4 regions of the Rhizobium sp. N122 genome follow, and region 3 is predicted to be linked to each of the others. Evidence: predicted binding sites of a transcription regulator. Region 3 holds the regulator's gene; each other region holds the start of a gene.
What was found. The regulator LexA, encoded in region 3, represses DNA repair genes until DNA is damaged. The targets are predictions, from matches to a motif close to TGTTCNNNNTGTGTTCNG.

Region 1: ATY75_RS23135 (ATP-dependent helicase) is a predicted target of LexA. The motif match lies at 2,254-2,271, and genes of this name have one in related genera.
Region 2: ATY75_RS30815 (ImuA family protein) is a predicted target of LexA. The motif match lies at 2,316-2,333, and genes of this name have one in related genera.
Region 4: ATY75_RS25255 (UvrD-helicase domain-containing protein) is a predicted target of LexA. The motif match lies at 2,444-2,461, and genes of this name have one in related genera.

The regions. Positions count from the first base shown of each region.
Region 1 covers NZ_LOKU01000035.1:17,202-21,436, forward strand. Annotated here, with positions in the region: gene ATY75_RS23130 (enoyl-CoA hydratase/isomerase family protein) at 1-132, shown strand, start outside; gene ATY75_RS23135 (ATP-dependent helicase) at 146-2,206, opposite strand; gene ATY75_RS23140 (hypothetical protein) at 2,309-2,575, opposite strand; gene ATY75_RS23145 (BON domain-containing protein) at 2,750-3,010, shown strand; gene ATY75_RS23150 (hypothetical protein) at 3,068-3,328, shown strand; gene ATY75_RS23155 (DUF982 domain-containing protein) at 3,590-3,832, opposite strand; gene ATY75_RS23160 (hypothetical protein) at 4,059-4,235, opposite strand, start outside.
Region 2 covers NZ_LOKU01000068.1:6,420-10,654, reverse strand. Annotated here, with positions in the region: partial or broken gene ATY75_RS30840 (IS21 family transposase) at 208-525, shown strand; gene ATY75_RS30835 (transposase) at 529-774, shown strand; partial or broken gene ATY75_RS35370 (hypothetical protein) at 1,061-1,366, shown strand; partial or broken gene ATY75_RS30820 (DNA polymerase Y family protein) at 1,358-1,582, opposite strand; gene ATY75_RS30815 (ImuA family protein) at 1,503-2,255, opposite strand; partial or broken gene ligD (non-homologous end-joining DNA ligase) at 2,530-3,581, shown strand; partial or broken gene ATY75_RS30805 (SOS response-associated peptidase) at 3,636-4,235, shown strand, end outside.
Region 3 covers NZ_LOKU01000027.1:9,111-13,345, forward strand. Annotated here, with positions in the region: gene eno (phosphopyruvate hydratase) at 1-305, opposite strand, end outside; gene kdsA (3-deoxy-8-phosphooctulonate synthase) at 447-1,292, opposite strand; gene ATY75_RS19835 (VOC family protein) at 1,292-2,185, opposite strand; gene lexA (transcriptional repressor LexA) at 2,382-3,101, shown strand; gene ATY75_RS19845 (ComEC/Rec2 family competence protein) at 3,082-4,235, opposite strand, start outside.
Region 4 covers NZ_LOKU01000045.1:94,967-99,201, forward strand. Annotated here, with positions in the region: gene ATY75_RS25255 (UvrD-helicase domain-containing protein) at 1-2,401, opposite strand, end outside; gene ATY75_RS25260 (VOC family protein) at 2,628-3,104, shown strand; gene ATY75_RS25265 (PrkA family serine protein kinase) at 3,505-4,235, shown strand, end outside.

The sequences.
Region 1 (4,235 bases), on a different contig from region 3:
TTCGAAGGTATCCGCGCCGCCGTCATCGACAAGGACCGCAACCCGAAATGGTCGCCGGCCTCAGTCGAGGCGGTGGGAGCTGGAAGGATCGAGCATTTTCTGAACCCGGCCGAACCGCCGCTGTCTCTCTGAGACGACAGTCGATTTATCGCCACATGCCGCGCATGCGGGCGCCGACATCGATGCGCATCTGCCGCACATGGGCTTGCGCGGCGGTCTCCGATTTCACCTGCGGCCAGCTGCAGGCCTCGAAGAACTGCAGCAGCGTTGCCGGAATGAAGCGGCTGCGCGAGGCATAGACGTGCCGGTCGCCCTGCGCATTCTGCCCATAGGTGAAGAAGCGCTGCGGCACGACGAGGTCGAGACCGTCGCGCGCACGGGTCATCGCCACATAGAGCAGCCGGCGCTCCTCCTCGATTTCGGCGCTGGCGCCGACGGCGAGATCGCTCGGAATGCAGCCGTCGACGACATTCAGCATGAAAACCCTCGTCCATTCCTGACCCTTGGCGGAATGGATTGTGGAAAGGATGAGATAGTCCTCGTCGAGCAGCGGCACGCCGGCCTGATCGCTGGTCGCATCCGGCGGATCGAGGGTGAGTTCGGTGAGGAAACGCTCGCGCGAGGCATAACCGCCGGCAATCTGCTCGAGCTGCAAGAGATCGGCCTGCCGCGTCGCGGCGTCCTCATGCAGCCGCTCCAGATGCGGCGCGTACCATTGCCGCGCCAGCTCGATCTCCGCGGGCCAGCCGGCCTTGCCGGATTTCATCTCCTGCAGCATCGAAACGAAAGCCGTCCAGTCCTCGCCGGAGCGCGGCGGCGCCGGCATGGCGGCGAGCGCGGCGAGCGGGCTCGCATCCTCGGCCATCAGGTCGAGCGCCTTCTGCGCCGTCGACGGTCCGACGCCCGGCAGGATCTGCATCAGCCGGAAGCCCGCCACCCGGTCGCGTGGGTTCTGGGCGAAGCGAAGGGCGGCCAGCATGTCCTTGACATGGGCGCTATCGAGAAATTTCAGCCCGCCGAACTTGACGAAGGGAATGTTGCGCCGGGTCAGCTCGACCTCGAGCGGCCCGCTGTGATGCGAGGCGCGGAACAGCACGGCCTGCTGCTTGAGCGTCAGGCCTTCCTCGCGATTGTCGAGCACCATGTCGGCGATATAACGCGCCTGCTCGGCCTCGTCGCGCACAGTGACGAGGCGCGGCCGCTCGGTGGACTGTCGCTCGGTCCGGAGATTCTTGGTGAAGCGCTCCGAGGCGAGATCGATGACGGCGTTGGCGGCTGCCAGGATCGGCTGCGTCGATCGATAGTTGCGGTCGAGCGTGACGATATTGGCGGGCGGGCTGAAGGCGGCGGGAAAATCGAGGATGTTGCGCACTGTCGCCGCGCGGAAGGAATAGATCGACTGCGCATCGTCGCCAACGACGGTCAGCCCCTGGCCTTGGGGTTTCAGCGCCAGCAGGATCGAAGCCTGCAGCCGGTTGGTATCCTGATATTCGTCGACCAGCACATGGTCGAAGCGGCTGCCGATATCCTCGGCAATCGAGCTCTCGCCGACCATCTGCGCCCAGTAGAGCAACAGGTCATCGTAATCGAGCACGTTCTGGCTCTGCTTGGCTTCGACATAGCAGGCGAAAAGCTCGCGCAGCTGTTGTTCCCAGGTCGCGCACCACGGAAAGGCGGCGCGCAGCACCTGGTCGAGCGCGGTCTCCGAATTCACCGCCCTGCTATAGATGGCAAGGCAGGTTCCTTTGGCCGGAAACCGGCTTTCGGTCTTGGAGAAGCCGAGATCGTGCCGGATGAGGTTCATCAGGTCGGCGCTGTCTTCGCGGTCATGGATGGTGAAATCGGCATCGAGGCCGATCTGCTGGGCATAGTCGCGCAGCAGCCGCGCGCCGATGCCGTGGAAGGTGCCCGACCAGTGAAGCGCATCGGCCATCACGCCGGCATTCGTACCCAGCACATCGCGGCAGATGCGCTCGACGCGCCGCGCCATTTCGGCGGCGGCCCGCCGCGAGAAGGTCATCAGCAGGATGCGGCGCGGATCGGCGCCCTTGACGATCAGATGCGCGACCCGGTGCGCCAGCGTATTCGTCTTACCCGAGCCGGCGCCGGCAATGACCAGCAGCGGCCCGGCAATATGGCTGCCGTCGGTGAGCGTGCCATGCTCGACGGCCATGCGCTGCTGGGGATTGAGCTTTTCGAGATACATCCAGCCGTCCGGTCGGGCTCCCGCAGAATCACTGGGGAAAGATTAGATGTTCCTTGAATGTTCGCGATTTCCGCCGCTGTCAAGTCGGGAACCGGGCAATCCTCAGTCGGGGAAATCCGGCCCCACCACGCGCCGCACCAGCTTCAGGCTGCGATCCTGCTGAAGAATATAGGTTTCCTCGACGCGCTGGCCGGTCCCGTTGTAGAACTGGTGGTGGACGGCGCTGCCGACCGGCGATTTGGTAAGCTTCGTCCGCGGCTGGCCGCCATAGGTGATGCTGCCGGGAATGGGATCCAGCGCCGGGCTATCGGCCGACGAGCAGCCGGCCAGCAACACTCCGGCAAACAAAACGGGCAGCAGCACTTTCATCGTCGTCATCCCTCTTTCGGCTGCAGAAAGATATGGAAGCCGCGGCACCTTCCGCCAAGAGTGGGCCAAGCCTGACGCGCAGAAATCATGCGAATATCCGGTCGAGACCGGCGGGCCGCAACGAAAGCGCTGTTGCGGCGTTAACCGGATATACCAATCTCAGGAGACGCTTCAGTGATCGGGTATCCTGTATTCCCCGACCATGACGAGCCCGGCCGGCAGGGCCATGGTGATGCGGCGACACGTGCTTCGGTGGAGGGCGCTCTTCATGCCGCCGATGATCTCGACGCTGCGGAAATTGCTGTGAGCATGCTCGGTTCGTTTGTCGTTCTCGAAGGTTTCGTGCGCCGGCGCGGCGATGTCGAGCGGGCGGTCGGGATCGCCGAGAGCATCGTCGGCCGCGGTTATGTGCACAGTCGCCTGTTGCGGCGCTGAGGGAACCAAGTTCCCTCCTGCGGGTTGAAATGCCGGATCGAAACGCTGGAGACCCTCATGCAGTCGCTTCCTCGCCTCTCGGCAATCACCTTGATGTGGGCCGGTGTCTTTGCCGGCTCCGCCTATGCCGCGCTCGAAACCGGCACGAATTATTCGGCGCTGCCGAAGGATCAGATCGCCCTCAACGAATATACCGGAGCCGTCGCCTGCACGCCGCCAGAGCCGCACTACCTCCCCTCCTTCATCCGCGCGGGAGACGGCACGATCATCGGCGTCGGATATGTCGAGGTGGAGAAGGAGGGCGCCACAGACTGTTGAGACAGCCCGCTCGAACGAGGCTCGCCTGCGTTGCCGCAGAGGTGACGAGCCTCTGACCATCATCATGATGGCTGGGCATTTCTATGAATGGACCTATCCCGGGCGCAACGCCCGTTGCACCAAAACCCGCCACAAGTTCGATGCAGGGTTAAGTAAATTAAAGCGTTGCCCCGTTCCGGCACACTCCGTTTACGGAAATGCCGGCCTGAGTACGTTCAACGGCGGAGCGCGCTTTTGCGTCCTGTCGGACGCTTGGGCGCTCTAATGCAGCTTCAGCTTCGCCTCTTCGGCCGCCGCCAGAAACTCGGCTCTCGCCTCTTCCACGCTCTTGCGCCCATCGAGCGCTGCCCGGCAGGTGCTGCGGGCCTTGATATAACGCAGCCCGCGCGAATTCGGCCAGAAATCCGCCAGGCATTTCAACGCATCGAACGGACCATTGACCGTTCTAAGATCGGCTCCCTCGAAACCGACCTTGACCGGGCTGTTCCATTTTTCAGTTGCCATCGATGCTCCTCCACGATTGTCGACAGAAACAAGACTTCAACGCCTCCGTATTCCTCCGCGGAGACCCCGTGTAGTTAATATTCTAGCGTGATTTTTGCCGGCAGCAATGGTGGATCGATTGCGGCTGGTACGGCGAATGTCTATTTCGTGCGAATCTTCATCGTCGGGCATTTCGACTCGAATAGCGATAGCAATGCCGTCATATAGTGCCATTTTCGAATCCATTTCAATGTCTGGTCGAGTCGGAGGCTTGTTGTTCTTCCTTGGCGGCTTGCTTCTTCGCCTTGGCAATGTAGGTGACGGCGCTCTTTAGCGATGGCGCAGGAATATAGTCCCGCCCAAACATCCTCTTAAATGCTTTCTTGAAATCATCGTGATCTCGCGTGCCGTAAAAGGCAGCCCA
Region 2 (4,235 bases), on a different contig from region 3:
GTAGGGAGGAACCAGGAGGGTCTGCCGCAAATTCCGCGGTCAGCGGCATGTGGGACCATCTGAAGACAAATGTTGGTTTCCACGAAGAACTGAGCCGGTTAGTCTCATAATTTCCATTGAGAATTGAGCCATGTGAACCTTCCCCCACGCGGATAGCGACGGGGGCAACGAGTGATCCACAAGGGACTTTTAAACATCATCCATCGGATGGCGCTGCGCGAGAAGCTGTCGGTGCGCGAGATCAGCCCGCGCACCGGACTGTCACGCAACACGATCGCCAAGTACTTGAGCGCTGGCACGATCGAGCCGACGTTCACGGTACCGGAGCGGCCGAGCAAGCTTGATCCTTTTGCCGACAAACTGGCGGCCTGGCTGAAGACCGAAGCCGGGAGGTCACGCAAACAGCGCCGAACGCTCAAGCAGCTTCATGCCGATCTGATGGCTCTCGGCTTTACCGGCGCCTATGGCCGTGTCGCCGCCTTCGCCCGTGAGTGGCGGGTTGAGCAGCAGACGGCTGGCCGCGGCATCATGCTGTCTGAGCACCGCGATGAGGCCGCGACCAGCGCTTTCTTCGCCCGCACGATTAAGACCAATGGCTGGCCCGAAAAGGTCGTCATCGACAAGAGCGGCGCGAACCTGGCAGGATTGCAAAACATCAACTGGCTGCTGCTGTTGTATGGATGGTTCTGGCTGATCGAGATCCTGCAGGTCAAATACCTCAACAATACGATGGAGCAGGACCACCAGTTTATCAAGAAGCTGACCCGCCCGTGAAGGGCTTCAAATCCTTTCAGTCTGGGTCGGCACCCTCCGGCTCACGCCGGATACGGTCACGCCCCCTCCGGGACCGTGGGTCTCTTCTCTCTCTGACGTCCCAGTTTACTCCAGCAAATCCGGCGTCAAGGACGGCGCGGTCTCCCCAATTTTTCCGCCGCTGCGTTGCACTTCGCTTCCCGAAAAAATTGGTTCCCCCCGCTTGCAAGCCGCGTTCCGCGGTCCTTGAACCCCTCTTTGCAACAGAGTGGCCGGTCTCCGTCATCAAGATGAAGGAGATCACACAATGCCATCTGACCAGAACCTTGCGCTCTACACCAAGCTTTCCGGTTTCCGGCTCGTCGTCCTGGCAAACCGCTTCGGCTGCGATACCGACGTCTCGCGAAAGCTCCATGATCGACTGCTCGAAGGGCATGAGGCGGCTGCCGGTCGTATCCGGACCATCATGGCATTGGAGCGGAGCGTTCTTGCCGGCGACGACGAATATGCCGCGTACCGGCTGGAAGGTGAGACCGAGATCTTCGGACGCTTCACCATCATCCTGCTGGAGGAGCTCGACATCGATTTCGACACGCACGAATACCGCATCGACCAGCATCAGGCCGCGAAACAACGCCTGCACTTTCGCCGCAGGCATGCCGACATGAACGCCGGCTTGTCTGGCAGCCACGTCGGCGGCCGACACCCAGCGCTTCCAGCCGCTCCTGGCAATCACGGCGACTGGCTGTTCAGGCGGAATGGACGGATCGGCGCGACGAATGCGGTCCGTCGGCAGATCCGGGAGATAGATCGAGACAACCCTTGTCATCGCACGCCCTTACGAGAAATTCAGCACATTCACCCGCTTTTACGCGCATCAGTTCCAGCAACCATTGGGGCCTTCCGACACCCGGCACTGGCAGCTCCTCCGACGGCATGACGCTCACCCGCCACCGGGTGGTCGATGCCGTCGGCTGCCCGAAATCATTCGCCTCCGTCTGCCTGCGCCAGCGTCGGACGGCGAGCGCCATCGTCCCTGTTCTCTCGGCCGCCAGCTGCAGCCGGCGCGAGCCGACCATCGGCAGGCGGACGAGTTCACCGACGACAGCACCCAATCCGCCGAAAGACAGTCCTTCCTCCATATTGGCGAGCACATCCTCTTCCTTGTCGGACTCGACGAAGATCACCCGGTCCGCATGCAGCCCGACCTCAGCGAGTGCGGGAAAAAACAGGTCCGGCCGCGTCAGACACCAGATCACAGGACCTTTGGTGCGCGCCGCGATGCCAGCTGCGCAAAGCGCTGCCGCGGCTCCATCCACCGTGCCTTGCCCGCCGCCGGCAAACTCATGCAGGGCGCCATAGGCAAGGCCACCGCCTGGGAGGACCACATCGATTTCCGGCACGCCGAAGGAAAGACAGCCAGCCTTTCTGACTGACACGCCTTCCAGCGAGGCGATGCGCTCGCGCAAATCGGAAATCACCCGTTCGCGGGCAGCAGTCATCGTTCACGGCTCCCTTCAAGGTCGTGTTGGCGGCCGACATCATGTCGAGCAAAATGCGGATGTTCTGTTTCTGTTCCCGCCAAACTGAAGAGTCAAGCAACCGGAAGGATGGGAATATTATCCTGCCCACGAGGAACCGAAGAATATCCATGAGAATCAGGCCGGTAGCGCCGGCTGAGTTTTTTTGTAGCCCCTGCACCTCTCCGGTGTGGATTGCGGGGACAAATGCCGTATCGTCACAGTGTCTTTAAGCTTTTTCTGCTGAACTGCCACCATGACGAAGCCTCCGAGATCAAAACCGCTTCTTCGTGACACGGAGGCTCCGATCCGTTCGCGGCCGCGCAAGAAGCGCAATCCGGCCCAGCCGCAGCTGCTTTTCGATGCGATGCCTGACCGCGTCGAGCCCGCGCTGGCGCAATTGAAGACCCATCCTCCAAAGGGCGACAAGTGGAGCTGGGAGCTGAAATGGGATGGCTATCGCCTCGCCGTTCATATCGAGCCGCAGGGTATCCGGATCCTCACCCGCGGTGGCCATGACTGGACACATCGATTTCCGGCCATCGAGCAGGCAGCCCGCGCGCTCGGGCCTGCGACGATGATCATCGATGGCGAGGCCGTTGTGCTCGACGCAGGGGGGCGGCCGGATTTCGGGCTGCTGCAGCAATCGCTCGGCGCATCCGGCAAACAAGCGGGTAACCGAGCTTCCGACGCGATCTTCCACGCGTTCGATCTCATCTATTTCGACGGACACGATCTGCGCGGCGTCGATACCGGTCGCGCCGGCATCTCCTCGATGACCTGTTGACCGGCAAAGGCGCCGCCCTTCGGCTATCGGAGACACTCGACGTCGAACCAGCCGTCCTGCTTGAGCACGTCTGCCGCCTCGGCCTGGAAGGCATCGTCGGCAAGCATCTCGATCGGCCCTATCGTTCCGGCCGGACCGGGGATTGGGTGAAAATCAAATGCGTCCAGAGCGAGGCTTTCCTCATCATCGGCTATGAGAAGTCGTCGGCATCCCCTGCCGGCTTTGGCTCGTTGGTGCTTGCTGCCTATCGCGGAGCCGAACTCGTCCACGTTGGAAGTGTCGGGACGGGCTTCAAGGAAGCGGAAACCATCCGGTTGCGGAAGATGCTGGACAAGCTGCGCTGGAAGCGAAAGCAGCCGCCCCTGCCCTATTCCGGAAGTGCCGATGTTGTCTGGGTCGAGCCGACCCTGATTGCCGAGATCGAGTTTCGCGCCTGGACGACAGACGGGAAACTTCGCCATCCATCCTACAAGGGTTTGCGCGAACGCCAGGACAATGCCGACGTCTTCCGGCTCGACTAGCGAAATCAGCGCCATACGCTAGATTTCCCACCAGTCGAGCCGAGCGGAGTAGCTATGTGCAATCTTTATCGCATGGAAGACAGGGACTGGGTCGCGAAATGGGCCCAGGACGCGCCGAAAGCCTGATCAACCTAATGCGGGCATACCAGATGAACCCCGATCAGATGGGGCCGATCGTCCGCAATACCTTTGAGGGAAAGAAGCAGTTGGTTCATGCGCGCTGGGGACTGCCCTCCCCGCGCTTCACGCTCAGAAGGCCGCCAAAGCGAAAGCCGAGAAACTTGCGGCCAAGGGTAAGCCATTCGATCTCGAAGAACTGATCCGCATGGAGGCCGACCGCGGTACGACCAACGTGCGCAAGCTCAGTTTTCCACATTGGAAGCGATGGTTCGGCGTCGAAAATAGATGCCTCGTCCCGGTCACCAGTTTCGCGGAACCGGATCCAGCCAGCCAAGCGGAAGTGGTAAGGTGCCAAATGCCTGGTTCGCCCGCGACGAGCAAAAGTCGCTGAAGTTTTTCGCTGGCATCATGTGCCGCAATGGCAGAGTGTCCGAAAGTGGGACGGCCTGACCACCGACGACCTCTATGGGTTTTTGACCACGGATCCCAACAGCCTGGTGAAGCCGATCCATGAGAAGGCCATGCCGATCCTGT
Region 3 (4,235 bases):
TTGTTCGGCGTGCCGTCCAGCTCGATCATGATGTTGTCGATCTGGATCTGGTTTTCGGCGTCGATGCCGCCGATCGCGTCGAAGATCTCGGTATTGGCGGCATCGACCGCCTTCTGTACGCCCTTGCCGAGGTAGCGCTTGCCGCCGTCGCGCAGCTCGACCGCCTCATGGGCGCCGGTCGAAGCGCCCGAGGGAACGGCCGCGCGGCCCATGCTGCCGTCTTCGAGATAGACGTCGACTTCGACGGTGGGGTTGCCACGGCTATCGAGAATCTCGCGGGCGATGATATCGGTGATTGCAGTCATCGGTTCTTCCTGCTCGGTGGGTGATCAATCGTTCGAAGCCTGTCATAATCGAAGGCGTGCAAATTACAATGGCGCATTGCTGCACCTTCGACCTGCATGTCCGATCGTCGCTATAACACGAACATGTCAGGCTTTTGACTGTCAGCCCTTGGCGACGGCATCGAAGGCCAGCAGCTTTTCCAGAAGCCGCGGCATGTCCTTGAGGTAGACCATGTTCGGGCCGTCGGACGGTGCGTTGTCGGGGTCCTGGTGGGTCTCGACGAAGACGCCGGCAATGCCGGTCGCCACCGCCGCGCGCGCCAGCGTTTCCACGAATTCCCGCTGACCGCCGGAGGATTCCCCCTGTCCGCCCGGCTGCGCCACCGAATGGGTCGCATCGAAAATGACCGGCGCACCCATCGACGCCATGATCGGCAATGCGCGCATGTCGGAAACCAGCGTGTTGTAGCCGAAGGAGGCGCCGCGTTCGCAGAGCAGCACGTTCGGATTGCCGCTGGCGTTGAGCTTCTTCAGCACGTTCTTCATGTCCCAGGGGGCAAGAAACTGGCCCTTCTTGACATTGACGGCACGGCCGGTCTCGGCGGCGGCGATCAGAAGGTCGGTCTGGCGGCAGAGGAAGGCCGGGATCTGCAGGACATCGACCACCTTTGCCACTTCGGCGCATTGCTCGGCGGTGTGAACGTCGGTCAGGACGGGAAAGCCGAACTCCTTCTTGAGATCGGCGAAGACCTGCATGCCCTTTTCAAGGCCGATGCCGCGCTCTGCCGACAGCGAGGTGCGGTTCGCCTTGTCGAAGGAACTCTTGTAAACGAGACCGATGCCGAGCTTTGCACAGAGCTCCTTCAGCGTGCCGGCAACCATGAAGGCATGGTCGCGGCTCTCCATCTGGCAGGGGCCGGCAATCAGCGACAGGCGGCCGGTATTGGAAAAGGTGACCTGGCCTGCGCCCGCGCCGATCCTGACTTCCGAATTCGTATCAGTGCTCATCATCTTTCCTCGAAGGCGAAAAGCGTGCCCTGCCCGGGCGCCGGCTTCACCAGAATACGATTGTTCTTGCGCGTGTAGGTCACTCCGTTAGCAGCCAAATGCGCTTCTGTCACGGCAAGATCGGCGACGGTGAAGCGGATGGCCCGGCCGCGCAGGCCGCGGTCGGCGGATGAGATGGCAAACTCGAAATAGGCCTCCAGCCCTTCCGGCGTCATCAGGCTGATTTTCGCATTCGGCGCCGCGATATTGACGCCGAAACTGGTTTTCTCGACGGCCGACTGCGCCATGACAAGGCTGACGAAACCGGCGAAGGCGGAGGCATCAGGCGCGCACAGCGCGATCTCGGCGATGCCGGTCACGCCATTGGCATGTGTCTCCAGCGCGCCGCGGTCGGCCGGCAATGGATTGATGCGTTGGCAGGTGAAGAGAAAGAAATCGGGTGCCCGCAGATCCGCGGCAAAGGCCAGTTTGAAGCTGCCGATGCCTTTGGAACCGTCCGGCATTTTCATCAGCCGGCTGAACTCCAGCATCTCGCCGGCGCTCAATCCGCCTGAAATGAAGCTTTGATGATCGAGGCCGGCATCCTCGGTGCCGAAAACCACGGCCGAAAGCCCCTCATCGCCGCAACGGAAGCGGAAGGCCCGGTTGCGGGCGGTGAAGACATTGCCTTGCCGCGCCGAGGACTCGCTCTCCTCGACGCTGGCGATACCGAGCGGCTCCAGATAGGTCTTGTCGGCGAAGAAGACGCAGGCATTTTCCGTTCCGAAGGGATGACGGGCATCGGCCGCAACGGTGAAGCCGAGCTTGCCGAGTCTTTCGCGCGCCAGATCGATATTGACGACCGGCAGCACGACATGATCCAGTGGGTGCGGCTTGGCGGAATTCGTGTTCATGATATCCCCTCCTGCAATTGCGAAGAGATGTGCGACGGCGCCTTCCTCAATGCAAGACATGGCGCCGATCCGGCGAATGAAAATAAAAATCTCAACGAGTTGGCGCCAAGTTTTACGGAAATTTAGCTACTTGCGGAACACATATGGAACATATAGTGTCTGTTCTGGATTTGTTTCAATCAGGGGTCACACGCCGATGCTCACGCGCAAACAACAGGAGCTTCTCCTTTTCATTCATGAGCGCATGAAGGAATCCGGCGTTCCACCGTCCTTCGACGAGATGAAGGACGCCCTGGATCTGGCCTCGAAATCCGGCATTCATCGCCTGATCACGGCGCTTGAGGAACGCGGCTTCATTCGCCGCCTACCGAACCGCGCCCGGGCGCTCGAGGTCATCAAGCTTCCGGAGGCCTATAGCCCCAGCATTCAGCCCCGGCGTGGTTTTTCGCCGAGCGTCATCGAGGGCAGCCTCGGCAAGCCCCAGCCGGTCGCCGCCCCCGCACCCGCAAAACCCGTCGCCGACAACGGCAACTCGGTCTCGGTGCCGGTCATGGGCCGAATCGCCGCCGGCGTTCCGATTTCGGCGATCCAGAACAACACCCACGACATCGTCGTTCCCGCCGACATGCTCGGCTCGGGTGAGCATTATGCGCTGGAGGTCAAAGGCGATTCGATGATCGACGCCGGCATCTTCGACGGCGACACGGTGATCATCCGCAACGGCAGCACGGCAAGTCCCGGCGACATCGTCGTCGCCCTCGTCGATGACGAGGAAGCGACGCTGAAGCGCTTCCGCCGCAAGGGCGCCTCGATCGCGCTTGAAGCCGCCAACCCGGCTTATGAGACCCGGATCTTCGGGCCAGACCGCGTCAAGGTGCAGGGCAAGCTCGTCGGTCTCATTCGCCGCTATCACTGACGCTGGACGGGCCGGTTTCGGCGAAACTATTGCTGCGCCAGTCATAGGCGCGATGGCGTATCCACGGCCGCGACAGGCTCTCGAATGCGGTTGCGACCTCCAGGCCGGCGTCCGCGAAGCGCAGCTCGACGGAACCGGTCCTGCGTAGCGTCTCACCGGTAAAGAGCGTCGCGCCCGAGCGGCAGCTATTGAAACGCAGGCGGACAGACGTGACGACGATATCGGAGGCATCGCAGGCCGGACCGAGATAGGCGGCATTGTCGATGACGGTGACGACGCGCCCATTGCCAAGCCTTGATGTGCACCAGGCCTTTTTGACACAGGAAAAGCGGTTTGTTTCACCGCCCGCCGCCGCCCGCATCGCCGTCCTCGCTTCGATCTGCTGATCGTGGGAAAGCCTGACGCGGCGGTCTTCTCCCTCCGGCGGGATAGCAGGGCCTTCCAACATCTTCGGTGGATGATGTGTCGGCAGGACCAGTGCTCTCTGCCACTGGTCGAAAATGAAATCCGGCGGGTTTTCGCGGTTGGAAGCCATTGCCGCCACTGCAACGAGCGCGACCAGACTGCCATCCTCCGAAATCACCAGATCCGGCGGCCGGGGGACCGGCAGAACCAGCAGGAAGAGCGTCGAGACGGCGAGGGTCGATGTGCCGGCATGGCGCAGCCGGGTGCGCAGCAGTGTCAGCAGCAGGAAGCCGGCCACGGCGACGGCGAAATACCAGGCGGGCAAACGGCCGACGCCGATATCGCCGCCCCAGCCGGACACCGTCTTGGCGACAGCGATCACCAGATCGAGGCCGAAGCCGACCACCTCCCAGAGCGGAGCGTCCAGGCCGAACGGCATGAGCAACATTGCCAGCAGCCCGGCCGGCATGACGATGAACGAGATGATCGGCATCGTCGCGAGGTTTGCCGGCAGGCCGTAGGCCGTCAACCGATGAAAATGCTCGATCGAAAACAGCGCCGTGGAAAAACCGCCGATCAGCGACGTCAGCAGGACGCCACCGAAGAAACCGGCGACCGCAACGACCGGCCGGAAGATCGGCAGCTTGAGCAACGCGTTTTCGCGGACGCGCCGGTCCTTCCACAACTGATAGCCCGATACCAATGCCAATGTCGCGGCAAAGGACATCT
Region 4 (4,235 bases), on a different contig from region 3:
CGATACCGGTGATATTGCCGTTGCCGAATTTCAGGTGGAACACGCGGTCGCCGACGGTGAAACGCGACGGCTCCGAGGATGTGGATTTCGCCACCAATTCGCCTTCGATCATGCGGCCCTTGGGGCCGCTTTCACCATAACCGATGCGTTCGACGGCATGGCCGGAGCGGGAGCCCCAATTGTCGCGCGTGGCATCGGTCTTGTTGGCCTGGGCGCGTTTCCAGCCGGGAGTGGAATAGGAATTGGCAAAGGGCTCGGCCTTGTCGAAGCGGGACTGGCCGTAGCCGCCGCGGCCGTAACCGCCATAGCTCTGCTCCATTTCAGCGACCTCGACATGGGTTTCCGGCAGCTCGTCGAGGAAACGCGAGGGCAGGGTCGATTGCCAGAGGCCGTGGATACGGCGATTGGAGACGAACCAGATGTGACAGCGGTGCTTGGCACGGGTGATGCCGACATAGGCGAGGCGGCGTTCCTCTTCCAGGCCGGCACGGCCGCTTTCATCCAGCGAACGCTGATGCGGAAAGAGGCCTTCCTCCCAGCCCGGCAGGAAGACGGTGTCGAATTCCAGGCCCTTGGCCGAGTGCAGCGTCATGATCGAGACGGCATCGAGGTTCTCGTTGGTCTCGGCATCCATGACGAGAGAGACATGCTCGAGAAAGCCGCGCATCGACTCGAAGCTTTCCATCGAGCGGATCAGTTCCTTGAGGTTCTCAAGGCGGCCGGGCGCTTCGGCGCTCTTGTCGTTCTTCCACATATCGGTATAGCCGGACTCTTCGAGGATCTGCTCGGCAAGTTCGGTATGCGGTGTGTTTTCAAGCAGTTCCTGCCACCGGCGGAAAGATTGAATCACGTCGAAGAGGGCTTTGCGCGCCTTCGGCTTCAACTCGTCGGTTTCGATGATGTCGGCGGCGGCCGCCAGCATCGGGATATCACGGGCACGCGCATAATCATGCAGTGCGCGCACCGTCGTATCTCCGAGGCCGCGCTTCGGCGTGTTGATGATGCGCTCGAAGGCGAGATCGTCGGAGGCCTGAGCGACGAGGCGGAAATAGGCCATGGCATCGCGGATCTCCAGGCGCTCGTAGAAGCGCGGGCCGCCGATGACGCGGTAGTTGAGGCCGAGGGTGACGAAGCGGTCTTCGAATTCGCGCATCTGGAAGGAGGCGCGCACGAGGATCGCCATGTCGTTCAGCAGATGCTTGCCGCGCTGGAGCTGCTCGATCTCCTCGCCGATGGCGCGGGCTTCCTCCTCCGAATCCCAGGAGGCGTGCACCTGCACCTTGACGTCATCAGGATCGGAGCGGTCTGTGAACAGCGTCTTGCCGAGCCGCCCTTCATTATGGGCGATCAGATGGGCGGCAGCCCCGAGGATATGTTCGGTCGACCGGTAGTTGCGCTCAAGCTTGATGACCTTGGCGCCGGGGAAATCCTTTTCGAAGCGCAGGATGTTGTCGACCTCGGCGCCGCGCCAGCCATAAATCGACTGGTCGTCGTCGCCGACGCAGCAGACGTTCTGCGGCTCGCCCTTGGCGCGCTGGGCGAGCAGCCGCAGCCACATATATTGCGCGGTGTTGGTGTCCTGATACTCGTCAACGAGGATGTAGCGGAAGCGGCCGTGATATTCCTTCAGGAGATCCGGGTTCTTGCGGAAGATCGCGATCGGATGCATCAGCAGGTCGCCGAAATCGCAGGCGTTTAACGTCGTCAGGCGCGCTTGATAGGCGAAATAGAGGTCGCGGCCGCGGCCATTGGCAAAGGCGCGGGCATCGCCCTCGGGGATGTCGGCAGGGCCGAGACCCTTGTTCTTCCAGGTATCGATCATGCCGGCGAACTGCTTGGCAGGCCAGCGCTTGTCGTCGAGGCCTTCGGCCTGGATCAACTGCTTGATCAGGCGGACGACATCGTCGGTATCGAGAATGGTGAAATCGGAACGCAGGCCGACGAGCTCGCCGTGGCGGCGCAGAAGCTTGACGCCGATCGAGTGGAAGGTGCCGAGCCAGGGCATGCCTTCGACGGCGCCGCCGACGAGCAGCGCGATGCGCTCCTTCATCTCGCGGGCGGCCTTGTTGGTGAAGGTGACGGCGAGGATCTGCGAGGGGAAGGCGCGGCCGGTATTGAGGATATGGGCAATACGGGTCGTCAGCACGCGCGTCTTGCCGGTGCCGGCGCCGGCAAGCACGAGGACCGGGCCTTCCAGCGTTTCGACGGCTTCGGTCTGTTCGGGGTTCAGCCCGGCGAGATAATCTGGCCGGCTGCCGCCGTCGCGCGCCGCCATGGCGCGGGCGGCAATGCCACCGGTGGCGGGCGCCCTTCCAGCCGGGGCGGCAGGCGGCTGCGGCTTGCGCGCCATCTCGCCCGGCTCTTCGTCGAAGAAGGGAATATCGTCGAAACTATTGCTCATGGCGCGTAATGTAGTGATTCGGGAAGGAAAGACCAGAAAAGATGTTCTGCTTTCATTCCCAAGCCGCCGCTATCCCAAGGGGTTTGCGCATGGCGGCAAGGCTGCTTGATAGAGAAAGGCGACCCGACGGAAAATTTCAGCCGCACTTGTCGGAAACCGCGTCGGCGGGGCGTCCTTGGATCATCGGACAATGGTCCGGATCTACCGTCAACAAGGAGGCTGCATCATGGCGAAGGTCGTTTCAAATCTCTGGTTCGCGCAGGAAGCGCGCGAAGCCGTCGAATTTTATGTGTCCGTCATCCCGGAATCCAGCATCGGCCGCACCACCATCCTTCCGGCGGAAACGCCGAGCGGGCCTCCCGGCAGCGTCGAGCTGATCGAGTTCACGCTCGGCGATCAGGCCTTCCTGGCGATGAAGGCGGGCCCGCTCGACAGCTTCAATCATTCTTTCTCGATCGCGATTCTCCTGGAAAGTCAGGCCGAGATCGATCGGATATGGGACGCCTTCCTCGCCAATGGCGGCACGGCGGAGGCCTGCGGCTGGCTCAGGGATCGCTGGGGCCTGTCCTGGCAGATCGTGCCGCGCATACTTTCCGAGATGATTGCCGACGACAACCGCGAGCGGGCCAAGCGCGTGACCGAGGTGATGCTCGGCATGGTCAAGATCGATGTCGCTGCGCTGGAAAAGGCATTCAACGGCTGAATTCGCCGGCGGGCGCATGATCTCAATGATCGGCGCGGATGCGCCCGTTTTTCGTCATCTCAGAAGGATCCGCACATGCTGCCCGGCATCGACTCTGCGCAGATTTGGCTGGCAATCGTCGATTTTTCGAGAGTTCGAATCACGGGCGACATTGCACACCCTTTTCATCTTTCTGTCACGTCGCGAAATGTGCTGATACCGCACGGGTGCTTTTTTCAACTATAATGAGAAACAGTTTCGTAGAGTAAAAATAACCGGTGCATGCACGCTTTTGTGCGTTGCAAGAAACGTCCGGTGAGCGTCGAATATACCTACGAAATTATTGATTCTTAGGAACGTCGTAGCCATCTCGATGGTTATACGACTTTGAAGCCTGCGGCATAACCTTACTGGAGGGCCCATGCTGAACGAATCCGTATTCGATGCCTTTACGCGCAGTTACGAAGCGCGCCGCGAAACCGATATGTCGGTGGCCGAGTATCTCGATCTCTGTAAAAAGGACCCAATCGCCTATGCCAATGCGACGGAGCGTCTGCTCGCGGCGATAGGCGAGCCGCAGATGGTCGATACCGCCAGGGATGCGCGGCTTGGCCGGATCTTCATGAACAGGACGATCCGGATTTATCCGGCCTTTACCGGCTTCCACGGCATGGAAGAGACGATCGAACGAATCGTTTCCTTCTTCCGGCACGCGGCGCAAGGGCTCGAGGAACGCAAACAGATCCTCTATCTGCTCGGCCCGGTCGGCGGCGGCAAGTCGTCGCTCGCGGAGCGGCTGAAGCAATTGATGGAGGTTCATCCGATCTACGTGCTGAAGGCGGGCGACGAGATCAGCCCGGTTTTCGAAAGCCCGCTCAACCTTTTCGATTCGGAAACGATGGGGTCGCTGCTGCAGGAGCAATACGGCATCCCGCTGCGGCGTCTGAACGGGCTGATGAGCCCGTGGTGCCTGAAGCGGCTCGACGACTTCGGCGGCGATATTTCCCGCTTCCGTGTCGTCAGAATTCAGCCGTCGCGGCTGCGCCAGATCGCCATCGCCAAGACCGAGCCCGGAGACGAGAACAATCAGGATATCTCGTCGCTGGTGGGCAAGGTCGATATCCGCAAGCTGGAGACCTACTCCCAGAACGA